3 regions of the Kitasatospora sp. NPDC093679 genome follow, and region 2 is predicted to be linked to each of the others. Evidence: riboswitches for the same ligand, from Rfam matches in the RefSeq annotation. Region 2 holds a riboswitch; each other region holds the start of a gene.

Region 1 (6,981 bases), on a different contig from region 2:
CGTGCGGGCCGGCGACGGCGAAGAGGTCGATCCGGCCGAGGTGCTTGCTCGCGGTGTCGACCAGGGCGGCGACGTCGCTGGGCTGGTGGACGTCGCCGCTGACGCCGACGACCGGGCAGCCGGGGCGGTCGAGCTCGGTGGCGAGGTCCTCCGCGACGCCCGGGCGCAGATCGGCGACGAGCATGCCCGCGGCGCCCGCGGCGGCGAAGCGGCGGGCCAGGTCGGCCCCCTCGCCCCCGCTCAGTACGGCGATGACGACCACTGCCCCGGCTACTCGCACGGCCTGCTCCTCTCTGAGCACGACACCCCGCGGGCGGCTCCGCACGTCCGCCCTCACGGTTATCGGAGGATCGTAGGCACCTCGCGACCCTCCGCAACAGGGATTACCCCCCAGGTGACCAGGCTCACGCCCGTCCGGGCCGATCGGATCCGGCCGTCCCGCACGGGCCCCCGGGCAGCCCCTCCCGACGCCGCCCGCGCGGGCCGGCCGGACCGGGCGGGCCGGGCGGGCGCCGTCGGGAGGGGCGCCCGGCAGCGGATACGGTCGGGGCATGCCGGAGACCCCCCGACCCGACGACCGACCCGAACTCTTCACCTGGGAGTTCGCCGCCGACCCCTACCCCGCGTACGCCTGGCTGCGCGAGCACGCGCCGGTGCACCGCACCACGCTGCCCAGCGGGGTGGACGCCTGGCTGGTGACCCGGTACGCGGACGCCCGGCAGGCGCTCGCGGACGCCCGGCTCTCCAAGAACCCGGTGCACCACAGCGGGCAGGCGCACCGCTCCGGCCGGGTCGGCATCCCGGGCGAGCGGCAGGCCGATCTGATGACCCACCTGCTGAACATCGACCCGCCGGACCACACCCGGCTGCGCCGGTTGGTCTCCAAGGCGTTCACGCCGCGCCGGGTGGCGGAGTTCGAGCCGCGGGTGCAGCAGCTCACCGACCGGCTGATCGACTCCTTCGCCGGGCGTGGCACGGCCGACCTGATCCACGAGTTCGCCTTCCCGCTGCCGATCTACGCGATCTGCGACCTGCTCGGCGTGCCGCCGGAGGACCAGGACGACTTCCGGGACTGGGCCGGCATGATGCTGCGACACACGAAGCCGGGCCAGCCCGGCGGGCAGCGCGGCGGCGTCGGCCGGGCCGTGAAGCGGATCCGCACGTACCTGGCGGAGCTGATCCACCGCAAGCGGGCCGACCTCGGCGACGACCTGATCTCCGGCCTGATCCGGGCCAGCGACCACGGCGAGCACCTGACCGAGAACGAGGCCGCGGCGATGGCCTTCATCCTGCTGTTCGCCGGCTTCGAGACCACCGTCAACCTGATCGGCAACGGCCTGCACGCCCTGCTGCGCAACCCCGGGCAGCGGGCGCTGCTGCAGGAGTCGGTGGCACGCGGCGAGAGCGGCCTGCTGGAGACCGGGATCGAGGAGCTGCTGCGCTACGACGGGCCGGTGGAGCTGGCCACCTGGCGGTTCGCGACCCGGCCGCTGACGATCGGCGGGGTGGAGATCCCGGTCGGCGACCCGGTGCTGGTGGTGCTGGCGGCGGCCGACCGCGACCCGGCCCGGTTCTCCGGCGAGAACACCCTGGACCTCGCCCGCGCCGACAACCCGCACCTGGGCTTCGGCCACGGCATCCACTACTGCATCGGCGCCCCGCTGGCCCGCCTGGAGGGCCGGGCCGCCCTGGCGACGCTGCTGACCCGACTGCCGGACCTCGCCCTGGACGCCGACCCGGCGGACCTGCGCTGGCGCGGCGGCCTCATCATGCGGGGCCTGCGCGAGCTGCCGGTCGCCTTCACCCCGGTGGGGCCGTCCGGGCGGCGCGACCCGGTCTGACGGTGTGTCGCACCGGTCGGATCCGGTCGGAACTGAACACTCGTCAATCAGGAAACACCTGCATCGTTCGTGGGCGATAATCAGGTCTCCGTAATTGCTCCGTGATACCCGCGATATGGGCTTGTGATCGGTCGTTCGATCTGCTTACTCTCCCGAACAGTCCGCAGCCGCGGACCCCGGCACGGCAACGCCGAATCCTGTCCGCCGTGCCCGGGCCTCACGACCGAGACCCAGGACAGGGGCGGGGGAACCACGTTCGTCGCCGTCCCCACGGCTAGGGGTGAAGCCGCGTCAGCAGGGCCCCTCCTGCGGCCGCGGCCGGGCCAGCCTCCCGGTCCGAACCCGACAGCTCACCTCGCAGGCGTTCGGAGAGGGACAACCCATGCTCTTCACCGGACCTGGCCGCCACCGCCGCAGGACGTCCGCCGAGAAGGCGGTCGCCGTCGCGGGTGTCACGGGTGTCGGCCTCGCCCTGCCGCTGCTCACCGCGGGCGGAGCCCATGCCGCCCCCGTCTCGATCTGGGACAAGGTCGCCCAGTGCGAGAGCGGCGGCAACTGGAGGATCAACACCGGCAACGGCTTCTACGGCGGGCTGCAGTTCACCGCCCGGACCTGGAAGGGGTTCGGCGGCGCCCGGTACGCCCCGCTCGCCCACCAGGCGAGCAAGAGCGAACAGATCGCCGTCGCCGAGAAGGTGCTGGCCTCCCAGGGGCCCGGCGCGTGGCCGGTGTGTTCCAAACGCGCCGGCCTGACCCGCGCGTCCGCCGGGAGCGGCGGGACGCGCAGCGGCACCGGACAGACGCAGGCCCCGGCGGCCCCGGCGTCGCCGCAGTTCCCCGGCCGCGGCGGCTTCGACGCCGACTCCGGCGTGTACTGGTACCAGAAGGACGACCAGTGGTACTGGACGGCGCACCAGGAGGTCTACGAGCGCCACCTGCCGCCGGCGCCCACCGGGCCGGCCGACCCGGCCGACGGCGGCGCCGACGAGGGCGCCCGCACCCTGCAGGCCGTTCCGGTGCCCTCCCTCGGCCGCGAGCAGTACACCGTGCAGGAGGGCGACACGCTGTCCGGCATCGCCGCCGCGCACGGGCTGCCCGGCGGCTGGGAGCAGCTGTACGCGAACAACCGCGAGGCCGTCGGCGCCGATCCGGACCTGATCCTGCCCGGCCAGCAGCTGCGCCTGGCCTGACGGTCCGGCACGGTACGAACGGTCCGTCCGCCCGCGGGGCGGCACCCGCGGGCGGACGGCCGGTTTTGTGGTCCTTCAGGTGAACTACCGGCGAGTAGACCGGCCACACGGTGAGACAGGGCCATGCGCGGCACGGCCCGGTGGGCCCGTGCGGTTAGGCTCTGGTCGTAACGACCCTCATCCGCTTCCGCTAGGAGATGCCTCGTGCCGTCCATTGATGTCGTCGTAGCCCGCGAAATCCTCGACTCCCGCGGTAACCCCACGGTCGAGGTCGAGGTCGGCCTCGACGACGGCAGCACCGGTCGTGCCGCTGTCCCGTCCGGTGCCTCCACCGGTGCCTTCGAGGCCCTGGAGCTTCGCGACGGCGACAAGAACCGCTACTTCGGCAAGGGCGTGGAGAAGGCCGTCCTCGCCGTCATCGAGCAGATCGGCCCGGAGCTGGTCGGCTACGACGCCACCGAGCAGCGCCTGATCGACCAGGCCATGCTCGACCTGGACGCCACCCCCGACAAGTCCTCGCTCGGCGCCAACGCGATCCTCGGCGTCTCCCTCGCCGTGGCGCACGCCGCCTCCGAGGCCAGCGACCTGCCGCTGTTCCGCTACCTGGGCGGCCCCAACGCCCACGTGCTGCCCGTCCCGATGATGAACATCCTCAACGGCGGCTCGCACGCGGACTCCAACGTCGACATCCAGGAGTTCATGATCGCCCCGATCGGCGCGGAGTCCTTCTCCGAGGCCGTCCGCTGGGGCGTCGAGGTCTACCACACCCTCAAGGGCGTGCTGAAGGAGCGCGGCCTGTCCACCGGCCTCGGCGACGAGGGCGGCTTCGCGCCGAACCTGGACTCCAACCGCGAGGCGCTCGACCTGATCGTCGAGGCCATCAAGAAGGCCGGCTACACCCCGGGCAAGGACGTCGCGCTCGCCCTGGACGTCGCCTCCTCCGAGTTCCACAACGACGGCGCCTACACCTTCGAGGGCAAGGCGATCTCCTCCGCCGAGCTCATCGACTACTACGCCGAGCTGGTCGCCGCGTACCCGCTGGTCTCCATCGAGGACCCGCTGGACGAGTCGGACTGGGACGGCTGGAAGGCCATGACCGACAAGCTGGGCGACAAGGTCCAGCTGGTCGGCGACGACCTGTTCGTCACCAACCCGGAGCGCCTGCGCCGCGGCATCGAGACCGGCACCGCCAACGCGCTGCTGGTGAAGGTCAACCAGATCGGCTCGCTCACCGAGACCCTGGACGCCGTCGAGCTGGCCCAGCGCAACGGCTACCGCTGCATGATGTCGCACCGCTCCGGCGAGACCGAGGACGTCACCATCGCCGACCTCGCCGTCGCCACCAACTGCGGCCAGATCAAGACCGGCGCCCCGGCCCGCTCCGAGCGCGTCGCCAAGTACAACCAGCTGCTGCGCATCGAGGAGATCCTCGACGACGCCGCCGAGTACGCCGGCCGGGGCGCGTTCCCCCGGTTCCGCTCCGCGGACAAGTAAGCGCGGCAAGTACGAGGGCTGAGGCTGACACCCGCGCGCTGACGCGGCCGCTGGACCGGTGCCCCGGCAACCACCCCGTAGGGTGGGGGCCGGGGCACCGGCGTGAGCAGGAGGGGTACGAGCGATGTGGAAGATCCCGGGACTGGCGGGGCGTCCGCGCTTCACCAGCCGCGCGACCGTGCTCGTGCTCGTCCTGTGCTCGCTGGTGGCGATACTCGCCTACCCCGCCCGGCAGTTCCTGACGCAGCGCTCGGAGATCGCCGACCAGCGGGCCAGGGCGGAGCACGCCCGGCAGCAGGTCGACGAGCTCCGGCGGGCGAAGGCCCGCTGGCAGGACCCGGAGTACGTGAAGGCGCAGGCCCGCGAGCGGCTGCACTTCGCGATGCCCGGCGAGACCCCGTTCGTCTCGGTCGACCCCTCCGCGCCCCCCGGCCCGGCCTCCGCCGACGCACTGCCCACCGGTCCGGTCAGGGCGGCCAAGCCCTGGTACACCACCGTCCTCGAGTCGGTCGACCTGGCCGACTCGACGCCCGCTCCTCACGAAGACAGCACGCCATGACCTCTGAACAGCACCCCGCCACCGACGGCACCGTGTCGGACGCCGACGTCGCCGCCATCGCCGCCCAGCTCGGCCGGGTCCCGCGCGGGCTGCGCGGGGTGGCCCACCGCTGCCCCTGCGGCAACCCCGACGTGGTCGAGACGGCACCCCGGCTGCCCGACGGCACGCCGTTCCCGACGCTCTACTACCTGACCTGCCCCAAGGCGGCCTCGCTGATCGGCACCCTGGAGGCCGACGGCGTGATGAAGGACCAGAGCGCCCGCCTCGCCGAGGACCCGGAGCTCGCCGCCGCCTACCGCGCGGCCCACGAGGACTACATCGCCCGCCGCGACGCCATCGAGGTGCTGGAGGGCTTCCCCAGCGCCGGCGGCATGCCCGACCGGGTCAAGTGCCTGCACGTGCTGGTCGGCCACTCGCTGGCGGCCGGCGAGGGCGTCAACCCGCTCGGCGACGAGGCCATCGGCATGCTGGAGGACTGGTGGGCCAAGGGCCCCTGCGTCTCCCCGGCCGAGGTCGAGGCGGCCGGCGAGCGGGTCCTGCGCAACCGGGCCAAGGAGCAGGACCACGCCGCGGTCATCGCGGCCAAGGAGCAGAAGACCGCCGAGCGCGCGGCCAAGCGCGCCCGCGCCGAGGAGGAGGACCAGTGACCGCCACCCGGGTCGCCGCGATCGACTGCGGCACCAACTCGATCCGGCTGCTGATCGCCGACCTCGACCCGGCGACCGGGGAGATCGCCGACCTCGACCGTCGGATGATCATCAACCGGCTCGGCCAGGGCGTCGACTCCACCGGCCGGCTCCACCCGGACGCCCTGGAGCGCACCTTCGCCGCCTGCCGCGAGTACGCGGAGATCATCGCGGCGCACGGGGTGGGCCCGGAGCGGATCCGCTTCGTCGCCACCAGCGCCTCCCGCGACGCCGAGAACGCCGCGGAGTTCACCGAGGGCGTGCGCGGCATCCTCGGAGTCGTCCCCGAGGTGGTCAGCGGCGACGAGGAGGCCCGGCTCTCCTTCACCGGTGCCACCAAGGAGCTCACCGGCGGCTCCCTCAAGCCCCCGTACCTGGTCTTCGACCTCGGCGGCGGCTCCACCGAGTTCGTGCTCGGCGGCGACGAGGTGCAGGCCGCCCGCTCGGTCGACATCGGCTGCGTCCGGATGACCGAGCGGCACTTCGGCGGCGCCGAGCTGCCGACGGAGGATCAGATCGCCCGGGCCAAGGCCGACATCCTCGCCGCGCTGGACACCGCCGCCGAGACGGTGCCGCTCACCGAGGCGGCCACCCTGGTCGGCCTGGCCGGCACCGTCACCACCGTGGCCGGCATCGTCCTGGGCCTCCCGGAGTACGACTCCGCGAAGATCCACCACGCCAGGCTGGACGTCGAGCAGGTCCGCGCGACGGCGACCCGGCTGCTGCACTCCACCCACGCCGAGCGGACGGCCATCCCGGTGATGCACCCGGGCCGGGCCGACGTGATCGCCGCCGGCGCCCTCGTGCTGCTGGAGATCATGGAGCGCACCGGCGCCGCCGAGGTGGTCGTCAGCGAGCACGACATCCTCGACGGCATCGCCTGGAGCATCGCCCGCTGACCACTGCGGGGGCTTACCCGAACGGCCCCGGAGCGCCGAGATGCCACCCGGCAGGCGCCCGGGGCCGCCTGCTGCGCGGTGTGTCGCCAGAACCTTCGTGAATTTCTTCACATGGCCGACCAGCCTTTCGACGCACTCCGGTGTCCGCTCCGTCCGTTATGTGGGACCGAAGGTCGCCCTCCGTGTTCGGCCAGCGGATCGCAGGCAGGGCTCGCCGATGGCCGATGGATTCGAAATTCCGCCCGGGAACTCGGGCGCCACCGGGATCGTTGCTGCTCAGCAGGGCCGCGACCCCCCGCGGCATCACTCCGCG
Region 2 (6,981 bases):
AAGACGCCGTTCTCGAGGTTGTTGTGGGCCAGGCAGCGCTCGAAGGTCCAGACGCCCTCGCTGGTCTCCGGCCACTCGTAGCCCGAGGCGCCGGTGGCGCCCTGGACGCCGACGGCCACGCAGTCGCGGGCGGTGCCGCCGGTGCCGGCGCCGAGCGAGAAGCCGGTGAGCCGGTAGCCGCGGGGGTTCGGCTCGTGGACGGTGCGGGAGGCCACGCAGGACTCGTAGGTGATGTCGTCGGACGGCGCCTGCGGGGTGCGGGTGTCCGGCGGGCCGTCCCACCAGTAGGCGTCCTCCCAGGTGTTGTGGCTGATGCAGCTGCGGAAGGTGATGCCGTGGCTGGCGTGCGGGACGAAGGCGTGGCTGCCGCTGTCGCGGACCACGACGCCCTCGACGACGGTGCCGCGGGAGGTGTCGCCGAGCATGTGGAAGTGCAGGCCGTACCGGCCGAGCACGGGCTCGGTGACCGGCGAGCCGTTCCAGGTCTCCTTGCCCGGCTGCCGCGGGCCGAGCCAGCGCAGTGCGGCGTGCCGGACGTCGGCCCGGCGCGAGCTGGTCAGGTGGACGTGGGCGCGACCCTCGGCGGTGCCCTCGATCCGGACGCTGCGGGTCAGGTTGAGCACCTCGGCGCCGACCGCGACGCCGCCGCCGGCGGTCACCCGCGGGTGCGGGTGCGCCAGGGGTGCGGTCAGCGTGACGGTCTTGCCGTCGACCCGTCCGATCGTGCACAGATCGTACCGGGTGGAGAATTCGTCCTCGCTCGGGGGTCCGGTCGGCGTGACGGCCAGCTCGTCGCCCGCCCGCCAGCCGACGGGCGGCTCGGCCAGCCGCAGCTCGGTGTCGCCGGCCCGCAGCGCGGTGGCCGCACGGACCCAGGCGGTCTTGGCGGCGCCGTCCAGCCGCAGGTAGCCGGTGCCGGTCACCCAGAGCCCGACGTCTCCCTCCACCACCGTCATGCCGCCGCCACGGAAGCTTCGTTCGTCCACGGACGGAAATCTCAGGGTGTGCACCGAGCCGTCCGCCGGGGCCAACGCCAGGATGCCGCGGACCTCCACGGCGCCCGCGGAGGAGAGCGTGAGGCTGCGCCCGGGGGCGAAGACCAGCGAGCCGCCCGGCTCGACCACCAGGGAACCGATCGACGCGTCGGCGTCCAGCAGGACACGGTCGGCGATCCTGACGGCGCTCCTCGCCCCGGGGACGGCGCCGCCCCAGCCCGCCGGGTCGGACCAGCGGCGGCCCGTCAGATCGACCGGGGAGGGCGAGGGGTCGACAGGAGCCGGGACGGCCCGCGCGTGCCCGGCGGAGGGCCCCTCGGAGGCCGCGAGGAGGGGCGCGGCCGCCACCGCGGGCGCAGCCGACGAGGCGAGCGCGCGGCGGGCCAACTCGCCACCGCCGACCGCGGCCGCGGCGGTGGAGATCCCGAGCCAGACGAGCATCCTGCGCCGGCCGACCCGACGGTGCGGCGCCGGCCGTCGCGGCACTCCGCCGGACGCCGCCTCCCGGTGCCGCCCGTGGTGATCCATGAGCGGTCGACCCCTCCCCCCGGACCGTTGCCCGGCCCCCGCCCTGAAGCATAAACAGGCCGGTTTTCCCGGAAGGGCCTTGCCGGAAATCGACAGAAGTCGATCACGAAAAGATCAAGGGATCGATCATGGAATATACCAAGATCGACTGTGACCGGCATCACACATATTTGCGGTTTGAACTTAACTCTGTCTAATGTCCTCCCACGTTCGTGGTCACACGGACCCAGTTGGCCCGAACGCCGAGTCCTGCCGGCGGTCCGACTGGCAATGCGAAACGCACTTCGGCAGGGGCGGGGGAACCAGGTAAGTCGCCCGGGAACGGTCCAGCACCGCTCCCCGGCTTGGGGTGAAGCCGCACGCGCGGAAACGGCGAGGGATCGCCGGATCCTGCGCGCGCGGCCGGGCAACTCCAGCCCGAATCCGACAGCTCACCTCGCAGGCGTGGGAGAGGAACGCTGCTTCATGCTGTCCATCAACTCCAAGCGTGGCCGCCGCATTCTCGCCACCACCGGCGTCGTCGGCATCGGCCTCAGCATCCCGTCGCTGGCCGCCGGCACCGCCTCCGCCGCCTCGGTCTCCACCTGGGACAAGGTCGCCCAGTGCGAGTCCTCCGGCGACTGGCACATCAACACCGGCAACGGCTTCTACGGCGGCCTCCAGTTCACCAACAGCACCTGGACCTCCTTCGGCGGCGGCAGCTACGCCTCCCGCGCCGACCTGGCCACCAAGGACCAGCAGATCGCCGTCGCCGAGAAGGTGCTGGCCGTCCAGGGCCCCGGCGCCTGGCCCGTCTGCTCCGTCAAGGCCGGCCTGACCAAGGGCGGTCCGGCCCCCGAGATCAACACCGGCGGCTCCGCCTCCACCCCGGCCCCGGCGGCCACCACCCCCGCCAAGCCGGCCGCCCCGGCCGCGCCGGCCGCCTCCACCGGCTCGACCGCCTCCACCGGCACCTCGCAGGACGGCAAGGCCTGGCAGGGCCAGAAGTCCTGGCAGGGCCAGTGGAGCCACGGCGCCACCTACACCGTGCGGGCCGGCGACTGGCTGTCGACCATCGCCGAGCACAACCACGTCCAGGGCGGCTGGCAGAAGCTCTACGAGATCAACAAGTCGGTCCTGAAGAACGGTCCGCACACCATCTACCCGGGCCAGAAGCTGTCGCTGGGCACCCCGGCCAAGGCGTCCTCCACCCCGGCCCAGGCCGCCCCGGCCGCCGCCAAGCCGGCGACCACCGCGGTCAAGGCGAGCACCGCCACGGCCGCGCAGACCGCCACCGGCTCCAAGGCCGCCGCGGTCAACTTCGCGCTCTCCAAGGTGGGTCAGGCCTACATCTACGGCGGCACCGGCAACGGCGGCTGGGACTGCTCCGGCCTCACCCAGGCCGCGCTGCGCGCCGCGGGCATCTCCGTCCCGCGCGTCGCCGCCGACCAGGCCGACTACTCCACCCGCGTCTCGCTGGACAACCTGCAGCCGGGCGACCTGCTGTTCTGGTCCAACAACGGCGCCAACTCGGGCGTGCACCACGTCGCCATGTACATCGGCGACGGCAAGTACGTCGAGGCCGCCAACCCGAGCGCCGGCGTCCGCGTCCAGACCATCGCCAACTGGGCCCCGGACTTCGCCGGCCGGGTCTGAACCACCCCTCCCGGCGTCGCGTACGCCGGGGCAGGCGCCCGAAGCCGTACCTGGGTCCCTCGGCCCGGGCGCTCCTCTCCCCCTCCGCAGCCCCGGAGCGGCCTCCCGCCGCCCCGGGGCTTCGGCCTGCCCGCACGGATAGGCTGACGCCCCCACGGAGTTGAGGAGCCGCCATGGCAGCGAAGGTCACCGTCACGCTGGACGCCGATCTGGCGATCGAGGTCATGCTGGCCGTCGGGGCGGGCAACCCGCAGGACGCGGTGGAGCTGATCGTCCGCGACTACCTGGCCCGCAGCCGCCGCACCGAGGCCCGCACCGGCGACGCCGCCGCCGCCGAACGCACCACCCGCCCCCACCGCACCGTCGAAGAGGGCTGAGGCACACGCCCGGGGGGATCAGCCGCCGGGGGCGCCGGGCCGACCACCAGGGGCGCGTGGAGCACCTCCCGCGCCCCCTGAACGGTTGCCCCGCGCCCCTGGGTTGTTGCCCCGCGCCCCTGGGCCCTGCCCCCGGAAACGCCCGCGGCCCCGGAGAGAGGGCTCTCCGGGGCCGCGAGGGTGTGCCTCGGGCCCGTCGGCCCGTGGCGGGGGTCAGCGCACGCTGGCGCCGGTGGAGCCGCGCATCACGAGCTCCGGCTGGAACATGAACTCCGCGCGCTGCGCGGGGTTGCCGCCGACCTCCTCCAGCAGGGCGTCCACGGCCGCGATGGCCATGGCCTCCACCGGCTGGCGGATCGTGGTCAGCGGCGGCTCGGTGAACGCTATCAACGGCGAGTCGTCGAACCCGACCACCGAGACGTCCTGCGGCACCGCGAGGCCGCGCTGCCGGGCCGCCCGGATCGCGCCGAGCGCCATCATGTCGCTGCCGCACACGATCGCCGTGCAGCCCTTGTCGAGCAGCACGCCGGCCGCGGCGTGCCCGCCCTCCACGCTGAACAGCGTGTGGTGGATCCAGCCGTCGGCCTCCTCCTCGGTCACTCCGAGCAGTTCCTGCACGGCCGCCCGGAAGCCCTCGACCTTCCGGAGCACCGGTACGAAGCGCCGCTGCCCGATCGCGAGGCCGATCTTCGTGTGGCCGAGCTCGACCAGGTGCTGGACGGCCATCCACATCGCGGCGCGGTCGTCCGGGGAGATGAACGGCGCGGCGATCCGCTCGCTGTAGCCGTTGATCATCACGAACGGCACCTGGCGGCCGATCAGCTTGTTGTACCGCTCGTGGTCGGCGGTGGTGTCGGCGTGCAGTCCGGAGACGAACACGATGCCGGACACCCCCCGCTCCACCAGCAGCTCCACGAGTTCGTCCTCGGTGGAGCCGCCGGGGGTCTGGGTGCACAGCACCGGCGTGTAGCCGTGCCGGCTGAGCACCTGCTCGATCACCTGCGCGAGCGCGGGGAAGATCGGGTTGTTCAGCTCCGGGATGATCAGACCGATCAGACCCGCGCTGCGCTGTCGCAGCCGGGTCGGCCTCTCGTACCCGAGTACGTCGAGGGCGGCCAGTACGGTCTGGCGGGTGGTCGCGGAGACGCCCGCCTTGCCGTTGAGGACGCGGCTGACGGTGGCTTCACTGACCCCCGCCTGCGCCGCGATGTCCGAGAGTCGCGCCGTAGTCACGATCCCAGAGCCTATTGCAACCATCTCAGACCGCCCACCATACGGTGCTGTCCGATGCCAGCAGAATCTCGCCGTCCGCGGCCTCGGTGTCCGCGGAGGACAGCAGGATACGTCCGGGAGCCGCCATCCGGACCGGCGCACCGGTGGTGTTGGAGGTGCAGACGAATGAGCCCTGCGCGCTGTCGCGACGGAAGGCGAGCACGCCCTCCGGCGCGTCCAGCCAGGTCACCTCGGTGCCGGCGCCGAGCGCGGGGTGCTCGCGGCGGACGGCCAGCGCGGAGCGGTAGAGCTCCAGGGTGGAGGTCGGGTCGCCGGTCTGGACCTCCACGCTGAGGTCGGCCCACTCGGCGGGCTGCGGCAGCCAGCTCGGACCGCCCGCGGCGGGGCCGAAGCCGTACGGGGCCTCGGTGCCGGACCACGGGATCGGCACCCGGCAGCCGTCGCGGAAGCCGTCCTGGCCGGAGGCGCGCAGGAAGGACGGGTCCTGGCGGACCTCGTCCGGCAGGTCGGTGACGTCCGGCAGGCCGAGCTCCTCGCCCTGGTAGACGTAGGCGGAGCCGGGCAGGGCCAGCATCAGCAGGCTGGCGGCGCGGGCGCGGCGCAGGCCGAGCTCGCGGTCGCCGGCGGTGCGGATCTGGGTGCCGAGGCCGGGCTCGTTGGCGAAGCGGGTGGCGTGCCGGGTGACGTCGTGGTTGGAGAGCACCCAGGTGGTGGGGGCGCCGACCGGGCGCATCGAGTCGAGCGAGACGTCGATCACCTCGCGCAGCTCGTCCGCGGACCAGGAGGTGCCCAGGTACTGGAAGTTGAACGCCTGGTGCAGCTCGTCGGGGCGGACGTAGTTGGCGGTGCGCTGGACGGTCGGGGTCCAGGCCTCGGCGACGCCGATCCGCTGGCCCGGGTACTCGTCGAGGATCTTGCGCCAGTCGCGGTAGATCTCGTGGACGCCGTCCTGGTCGAAGAAGGGCATCACGTCGTTGCCGAGCAGCTTGAGCTGGTCGCCCTCGCCGCCGATGTCGGGCAGGCCGGCCTGCTTGACCATGCCGTGCGCGACGTCGATCCGGAAGCCGTCGACGCCCATGTCCAGCCAGAACCGCAGGATCGAGCGGAACTCGTCGGCGACGGCCCGGTTCTCCCAGTTGAAGTCGGGCTGCTCGGGGGCGAAGAGGTGCAGGTACCACTCGCCCGGGGTGCCGTCCGGGTTGACGGAGCGGGTCCAGGCCGGGCCGCCGAAGATGGACTCCCAGTTGTTGGGCGGCAGCTCGCCGTCCTCGCCCTTGCCGGGGCGGAAGTGGTAGCGGTCGCGCAGCGGGGAGCCGGGGCCCTCGCGCAGCGCGCGCTGGAACCACTCGTGCTGGTCGGAGGAGTGGTTGGGGACGAGGTCGACGATGATCCGCAGGCCGAGCGCGTGCGCGTCGCGGATCAGCCCGTCGGCGTCCAGCAGGGTGCCGAACATCGGGTCGACCGCGCGGTAGTCGGAGACGTCGTAGCCGGCGTCGGCCTGCGGGGAGGCGTAGAAGGGGGAGAGCCAGACCGCGTCGACGCCGAGGTCGCGCAGGTAGGGCAGGCGGCTGCGGATGCCCGGCAGGTCGCCCATGCCGTCGCCGTTGGAGTCGGCGAAGCTGCGCGGGTAGACCTGGTAGATGACCGCGTCCCGCCACCAGCCTCTGCTCGCGCCCGCACTCGCTGCGATGGGCTCGGCGGCGGTAACGGGGGCGGGCCGGGAGGCGTCGGCCAGGTTCTGGGTCATGGGTCAGTCATCCCTTGGGGAATCGCGGCGAACGGAGCGTGGTGTGACGGTACGTCGGACCGACGGCCTCGGCGGGTGCTTCGGCCGTTCGGTGCGTGCGTTCGTCAGGACTTGGCCGCACCTGCGGTGAGTCCGGTGACGAGGTGGCGCTGGACGAGGTAGAAGACCAGGGCGGCGGGCAGCGCGATGAGCACCGAGGTGGTGGCCATCAGCTGCCACTGGTGGTCGTGCTCGCTGATGAAGGACTGCAGGCCGACCGCGAGCGTGTACTTGTCCGAGCTGAGCATGAAGGTCGAGGCGAAGGCGACCTCGGCCCAGGCGGTGAGGAAGGAGTAGAAGGCGGCGACGGCCAGGCCCGGGCGGGCCAGCGGCAGGATCAGCCGCCAGAAGGTGCCGAACGGCGAGAGCCCGTCGACCCGGCCGGCCTCGTCGATCTCCACCGGGATGGTGTCGAAGTAGCCCTTCA
Region 3 (6,981 bases), on a different contig from region 2:
AGCCAGAGATCCGCTGCTTGCGCTGGTTCTGTGTCTCGACCGGCTTGCCAAGCATGAGCGACTGGAAGAGCGAGGTCATCCGCTGCTGGCCGTCGAGAATCAGGGTGTCCGGTTCAGTGCCCGGGGGCGGGGTGGCGCCCTCAACCGGGCGGCACTTGAAACGGACGTCACCGCCAGTTTGCAGCAACATGAGGGTACCGACCGGGTATCCACGGGAGATCGAGGCGAGCAGGCCGATGATGTTGTGGTCCGGCCACACCCAGCCGCGTTGGAACTCCGGCAGCTGCGCTTCGCCCTCGGCCACCCGCCGCAGCAGTTTGACCAGCTGGATCTTGTCGATCCCGAATGCTTGCTCCGCCACGGCCCGCCCCCTCCTCGACGCTGAACGCTGCCGAGAGGTTATCGGGTGACCGAGTGGCCACGAGGTCGGTTCCGAAACTGAAGCCGACAAGGGCTGGTTGCGTGTCTGCCTTTGCTCTTCCCAAGGGGCCGATGTACTGCGTCGACTCGGTATTGATACACGTTCTCCCCGGTCCAGGTGACCGAACCAGAGACAAACGTGCCGGGGAACGCTATGCCCGACGAGGCACGTCAGCGGTCCTATCCGTGGGGGTCGGTTGTTCGGCAGCGGGTGCGGATGTCGACGACGGCGGCACTGGGCCGCACCGTCTTCACACTGGATCTGCCGCTCTTCCTGATGCCGGGTGACGGTCAGGTGGGCCGAGGAGCGCTCAATGGCCGTTCTGCGGGCTTCTGAGGCCCTCGAATGGCGTCGGGCTCGTGAGACACCGAGCATTGGTCGTTCAAGCTGTTGCGAGCCGCTGTGCCTGCTCCGTGCCCCTTGCGTGCCCGTTCGGCCAGGAGACGGCGGGGAGTCGCGGGGAAAACCGGCGAGACGCCCGGCTCCCCGCAGGTCAGCGAGGCGCCAGCTCAGCCCAGATTCGGTGCCGTCGTCTTCCAAACTGGCCACGCGGGTTCGATTCCCGTCGCCCGCTCCAACGTCAAGGCCCCAGCTCAGCGACATGATCGCGAAGCTGGGGCCTTTGTCGTCCGCGGCACTCCCGGAGCACCGCGCCGCGGGCTCGGTTCCATGGCTCGAAGGCGACGCGGCTGCCGCACCGCGCGGACTGCTCCCCGGCGCGCAGCTCATTCGGCGCCACGGGCAGTGACCGCACGAAGAGGACCCGACCTCCCGTTCGGCGAACGTGCATGGATCCACAGGAGAGGTCTCGGCGCACGAGGTGCGCAAGGTGGTGCAACGGTTGCCGCACTCCGCGGCAACCTGCCGACGGGCACGTGTCAGGGGCGGGTCGTACGCACAGCCGCGAAGACGCTCTTCGCACCGGGTCCGCGGAACCGGACGTCGCGAGGACGACCCGGGTGGCGTTCGTGGCGCCGGTCTCCGGGGTCGTCGTCGATGGGGTTTGGCCGGTCAGCCCAGGTGGTGGCGGGTGACGGCGGTGGCGACGGCGAGCAGGACGGCGGCGCGCTTCGCCCCGGTCGGCTGTTCGGGAACGTTCGGCCGGTCGGGGGCGTGTTGCCCGCCGTACCGGGGAGCCGCGCCGACACGGCGCGGGAGCGGTGAAGTGCCCGTGCGGCACGGGGGGTTGGGAACGGCCGAGGCCCGGCCCGGGATCACGGGATCCCCGGGCCGGGCCTTCGGATGCGGCGCGGTGTGCCTCGGCGGCGCTGCCTCGGCAGGGTTCGCGTCAGCGGTGTGCGTCAGCGGTGTGCGTCAGACGCGGACACCGTGGGCGGCGAGGTACGCCACCGGGTCGATGTCGGAGCCGTACGACGGGGTGGTGCGGACCTCGAAGTGCAGGTGCGGGCCGGTGACGTTGCCGGTCGCGCCGGAGAGGCCGATGATCTGGCCGGCGGTGACGGTCTGGCCGACCGAGACCTTCAGGGCCGAGAAGTGGGCGTACTGCGAGTACTTGCCGTCGGCGTGCTTGATGACGACGTTGTTGCCGTAGGCGCCGCCCCAGCCGGCCTCGACGACGGTGCCGGCGGCGATCGCGTGGATCGAGGTGCCGGTGCTGACGGCGAAGTCGACACCGGTGTGGTAGCCGCTGGACCAGTTGGAGCCGGCCTTGTGGTAGGGGGTGCCCAGGGAGGCGGCGACCGGCGCGACGTAGCCGGAGGCGGCGGCGGGCTTGGCGGCCTCGGTCTTCGGGGCGGCGGGCTTGGCGGCCTCGGTCTTCGGCGCGGCGGGCTTGGCGGCCTCGGTCTTCGGGGCGGCCGGCTTCGGCGCGGCCTGGACCGGGGTGCGCTTCTCGGAACGCGAGGCGGCGGCGTCGGACTTCTTCGTCTCGGCCTGCGGGGCGGCGGCCTGCGGGGCGGCGGCCTGAACGGCGTGGCCGCCGACGGTCAGCTTCTGGCCCGGGAAGATCAGGTTCGGGTTGCCGCCGATGACCTGGCGGTTGTCCTGGTAGAGCTTCTTCCAGCCGCCGTCGACGTGCTGCGCGTTGGCGATCTTGGACAGGGTGTCGCCACGGACGACCTTGTAGCTGGCGTCGGCGGCCGGGGCGGCGGCCGGAGCAGCGGCGGGGGCCTCGGCGTGCGCGGCGGCCGGGGCGGCGGCGGCCGGAGCGACGGCCGGGGCGGCGCCGTGGGCGCTCGCGGCGGAGGCGGCGGTGACGGGGATGGCGATGGCGGCGGCGGCCACACCGGTGGCGACGGCGACGCGGGACAGACGGGTGCCCAGAACGGACATGGGGGTGTTCCTCTCCGACGCCTGCGAGGTGAGCTGTCGGGTTCGGGCGGGGAGTTCGCCCGGTCGCGGAAATGACGCGACTTCACCCCAAGCCGTCCCGGATCACCGGGTGCGGCACTTACCTTGGGTCCCCCGCTCCTGCCGTGCACGGAAGGGTGCGTGACCCCGGACGGCGGCAGGACTCGGCGTTCCGCCCGGTGGCCCGCCCGGCCGGTGTGGCCGGGCAGGCTCCGAGGAAAACCGATGGGCCCCTCCGGAGGCAAGCTCCCCGTCCCCGGCGGCCCCCCGGGGGCCTCGCGGGGGTCACTCTCCGCCCGCTGCCGGTGGGCGGAGCGCAGTCGCTGCAGTGACCGTACGTGTCCGGATCATCAGCAGTCAGGCAAATCGGACACCCCCCGTGGCTGCCCGCTCGCGGCCCGGCACGGATCATGGCCCGCCCGGTGACGCTGGTCACCCGGGGGGCCGATAGCCTCGCTCCCGAGCGGTGTTCGACCCCTTTTCGAGCGAGGAGCCCCGGGTGCGCGCGCAGTCCCGGCTGGATGTGATCCAGCGCAGCGTCGTCCGGGAGATGGCCCGGTTCGGTCAGCGGTTCACGGTCGAGGGCAGTGTGGTCCGCGGGCCCGGGACGACGGCCGTGGCGGTGCGGGAGCACCCGGGCGAGGGCGGCGGCGCGGGGCACGTCGACCTCGGTTTCGCCTTCGACGTGGGGCGGGCGGACGGCCTGGTGGTGTGGGACTGCACGGCGGGCCTCGGCCGGACGGAGGAGGAGCGACTGGAGAGCGCGGTGCGGATGTGGGCGACCACCACCGCGGCCGCGGTGGTCGAGCTGCAGGAGGGCCACGGGGTGCACGGCGACCACGTCCGCGCGGCGCGGTTGCCGGGCTGGCGGGCCGTGCAGGGGCCGGCCGCCGTCTTCGGCTTCGACAGCGAGCGGCTGTCGGAGTGGCTCGCCGGCCACCGGTTGCTGCCGGAGCTCGCCGGGGTGCTGGCCCCGGAGCTGGCTCCGGACGGTGCGGAGCCGGCCGTGACGGGTGTGAAGCTGTTCCTGGGCGGTCGGGCGGGCGAGGACGTCGCCGAGGTCCGGGTCAACGGCGCGGTGTCCGGGTCGGCCTCGGCGGCGCTGCGTGCGCTCGGCTGGCCGCGCGGCGAACGGCTGTGCTGGGCACGGCTGTTCGTGCTGATGGTGCCGGAGGGCCGGCCCGTCGGGGAGGCCCCCGCGGCAGTTCGCTCCGCCCCCGTGGACGCCGGCGGCGCCCGGCCCGCCGGGGCCGTGGGGAACACTGTGCCCGCCGCGCGGCCGGGGGTGCTGGCCCGCTGGCGGCGGGCCAGGGCCGGGCGGTAGGTCCGGACGGCCGGACGGCTCACGACGGCGGTCGGCCCGGGTCGGGCGACACCTTGGGGCGGACGGGCACGACCGGCTCGGACGACACGGCCGGACCGGAGTCGGAACCCGGCCCGCGAGGGCGGAGTCCGTCCCGCGAAGGGGACTTCGGCCCATCGGAACGGACCACTGGAGCGGCGTTCGCCCGCCGGGGCGGAGTCCGGCCCGCGGGAGGGGTCAGCTCGCGACGGAGGAGATGGTCTTCGCCAGCTGGTTGAGGAAGTCCTGGATCGGCCGGGCCGCCGTGGACTGGCTCACCATGAAGCCGAAGAGTGCCGCGATGATGGCGTGGCTGGTCTTCAGCTGCTTGTTGCGGATGAAGATGACGACGATGACGCCGAACAGGAACAGCGCGGAGACGGAGAAGGCCACCCGGACTCACTTCCTCAATCTGTGGCGGGGGTTCGTGCTGGAACCCCGTGTCGGAACCGGACCGCGGCCTGCGCCGACCGTCCCTGGCACGAGTCGACCGATCCCGCCGCCGTGGAGGCGTCCGCGGCGCCGGTGACGCCTGCTGTCTGCCGCACCTCTCGCCCCCCGTCCCCCGAGCATCGACCAGCCCACCCGGACTCAGTGTGGTCGTTCGTGCTGCCTGCGTAAAGGACTAGCCGGGAGCCCGGAGCGAAGATCCTGCCATGTGAGACGAATTTCCGCCGACCGAGACGATAGCCGATGTCTCCTGACGAACCGTCGGCGGGGGCGGGGTGGAACGCGCCGCAACGGCCGATCGGCAGGCTCGGGGCCTGCGGTCCGCAGGTGAAGAGGTTGTCGGGATTGGCCGAAGATCACTCCCGGGGGTTGACAGGGGCTACTGCCGCCACACCAGCAGCACGGCGCGGTCGTCGTTGACGTCCTTGGCGACGGTCTCGATGAGGCGGCCCGCGGCGCCGCGGAAGCCGTTGACGACGAGTCGGTCGGCCTCCCCCATCAGCCGGTCCATGCCCTCGGCGAGGTCGCGGCCGGGGATCTCGACCATGCCGTCGGTGCACAGCATCAGCACGTCCCCGCTGTCGAGCCGGCCGCGCAGGCCCTCGAACTTGGCGCCGTCGTAGATGCCGAGCAGCGGGCCCTCCTCGGACTCCTTGGCCTCCCAGGCACCGGTGCCGCCGTGCCGCTGCATGCCGGGCAGGTGGCCGGCGGAGAGCAGTTCGTACTGGCCGGTGTCGAGGTCGAGCACCAGGTGGACGGCGGTGGCGAAGCCCTCCTCCCACTCCTGGCGCAGCAGGTAGCCGTTGGCGGCGGGCAGGAAGTCGTGCGCGGGCAGCGAGCCGAGCAGTCCGCCGAAGGCGCCGGAGAGCAGCAGGGCGCGGCTGCCGGCGTCCATGCCCTTGCCGGAGACGTCGGCGAGGACGACCTCCAGGGTGCGGCCGCCGGGGCCGGTGCGGGCGGCGACCACGAAGTCGCCGGAGAAGGACTGGCCGCCAGCGGGACGCAGCGCCATGTCCGCGGACCAGCCCTCGGGCAGCCGGGGCAGCTGGCTCTGCACCCGGAGCCGTTCGCGGAGGTCGAAGAGCATGGTGCCGCCGCCGCGCCAGGGCACGCCGACCCGGCTGCGGAACTGGGCGAGCAGCAGGCCGGCGACGCCGACCGCGCCGACGACCAGGGCGGCGCCGGGGGTGACGCCGTAGACGTAGGCGTCGGGGTTGTCGCTGGCGACGCGTTCGCCGGTGTGGATGAGCGATTCGGTGGAGAGGCCGACCGCGGCGGCGGCGTAGAGCAGGACGAGGGTGCCGGGGCGCAGCAGCAGGGAGCCGGCGAGGACGGGGAGCACCAGGGAGGTGGGCGGCACCCAGGCCGGGATCCAGATGTTGAGGACGACGAGCAGTGGGACGGCGGCGAGGAAGAGCGCGAAGGCGAGCCAGTCGGGGGCGGCGCCGCGGAAGTAGTCGACGCCGGTTCGGCGCACGGTGCGTCGGGCCCGGCGGAGCCTCGTGCGCAACCGGGCCGTCACGGGCTCCCTGGCCGCGCGCGCGGTGGGGCCCGTCGCAGTCGTCCGGGGCGGGGTGCCCTGCGTGCTGCCAGCCATGGGGTCCGACCTTATCCACGGTTGCGGGTCGGCGTCGACGCCTGCGCCGGGGCTGCGCGGGCGCCCGGGTGTTCTGCGGCGGGTTTCGGCCGGGTGGCGGGAGTGCGCCGTCGTCCGCGCTCCGGGGGCGCGTTCCGTCGTCCGGGCGCCGGTGGTGACGGCGCGGCGGTAAGTCGGTCGCACACGGCCGGCGCCGGGTGCGAGGGTGGGCGGCATGACGACAGGTGACACCGGCGCGCTGACGGTCCGTCCGCTCGCCGCGGAGGAGTGGGACGACTGGTACCGCCGGCTGGAGGTCGCGTTCGGCGGTGAGGAGGAGTCGGCCGAGGAGCGGGAGCTGTACCGCTCGCTGACCGAGGTCGGGCGTTCCCTGGTGGTGTGCGACGGTGCGGAGCCGGTCGGTGGCGGCGGTGCGTTCAGCTTCCGGATGGCGGTGCCCGGCGGGGCGGTGCTGCCGGTGGCGGGCGTCACCATGGTCGGCGTGCTGCCCACCCACCGCCGCCGGGGCGGGCTGACGGCGCTGATGCGGAGGCTGCTGGACGACGTGCGGGCCGCACGGGAGCCGCTGGCGGCGCTGACCGCCTCGGAGCCGGGCATCTACGGCCGGTTCGGGTTCGGACGGGCCACCTGGCGGATGGCGGTGAAGGTGCCCTGCCACCGGGTGTCGCTGCCGGTGGCGGAGAACCCGGCGCTGCGGTTGCGGCTGGCCGACCCGGTGGAGGCCTCGCCGGCCTGCGAGGAGCTGTACGCCGCGCTGGTGCCGGGGCGTCCGGGCCGGCTGGAGCGGAGCCCCGGCTGGGAGCGGCACCCGCTGCTGGACGTGCCGTCCTCGCGGGGCGGCTTCTCACCACGGCAGTGCGT

The links. A riboswitch is a leader RNA that binds a small molecule or an ion and turns the genes downstream of it on or off. The one in region 2 is predicted to bind cyclic di-AMP.
Region 1: it holds a riboswitch for cyclic di-AMP, as region 2 does, so the genes downstream of both, AB0O09_RS11440 (transglycosylase family protein) here and AB0O09_RS31755 (transglycosylase family protein) in region 2, are expected to answer to the same signal.
Region 3: it holds a riboswitch for cyclic di-AMP, as region 2 does, so the genes downstream of both, AB0O09_RS04850 (peptidoglycan DD-metalloendopeptidase family protein) here and AB0O09_RS31755 (transglycosylase family protein) in region 2, are expected to answer to the same signal.

Annotation. Positions count from the first base shown of each region.
Region 1 is NZ_JBFBDW010000010.1:100,396-107,376, reverse strand. Features, by position in the region: gene AB0O09_RS11450 (SDR family NAD(P)-dependent oxidoreductase) at 1-280, opposite strand, end outside; gene AB0O09_RS11445 (cytochrome P450) at 552-1,841, shown strand; cyclic di-AMP (ydaO/yuaA leader) riboswitch at 2,054-2,219, shown strand; gene AB0O09_RS11440 (transglycosylase family protein) at 2,224-3,030, shown strand; gene eno (phosphopyruvate hydratase) at 3,235-4,524, shown strand; gene AB0O09_RS11430 (septum formation initiator family protein) at 4,649-5,083, shown strand; gene AB0O09_RS11425 (DUF501 domain-containing protein) at 5,080-5,730, shown strand; gene AB0O09_RS11420 (Ppx/GppA phosphatase family protein) at 5,727-6,668, shown strand.
Region 2 is NZ_JBFBDW010000055.1:15,241-22,221, forward strand. Features, by position in the region: gene AB0O09_RS31750 (hypothetical protein) at 1-1,436, opposite strand, end outside; cyclic di-AMP (ydaO/yuaA leader) riboswitch at 1,785-1,983, shown strand; gene AB0O09_RS31755 (transglycosylase family protein) at 1,989-3,158, shown strand; gene AB0O09_RS31760 (hypothetical protein) at 3,332-3,535, shown strand; gene AB0O09_RS31765 (LacI family DNA-binding transcriptional regulator) at 3,749-4,792, opposite strand; gene AB0O09_RS31770 (glycoside hydrolase family 13 protein) at 4,794-6,515, opposite strand; gene AB0O09_RS31775 (carbohydrate ABC transporter permease) at 6,620-6,981, opposite strand, start outside.
Region 3 is NZ_JBFBDW010000003.1:301,424-308,404, forward strand. Features, by position in the region: gene AB0O09_RS04845 (DUF262 domain-containing protein) at 1-361, opposite strand, end outside; gene AB0O09_RS04850 (peptidoglycan DD-metalloendopeptidase family protein) at 1,736-2,713, opposite strand; cyclic di-AMP (ydaO/yuaA leader) riboswitch at 2,719-2,881, opposite strand; gene AB0O09_RS04855 (DUF6348 family protein) at 3,231-4,055, shown strand; gene AB0O09_RS04860 (hypothetical protein) at 4,272-4,466, opposite strand; gene AB0O09_RS04865 (PP2C family protein-serine/threonine phosphatase) at 4,903-6,033, opposite strand; gene AB0O09_RS04870 (GNAT family N-acetyltransferase) at 6,335-6,981, shown strand, end outside.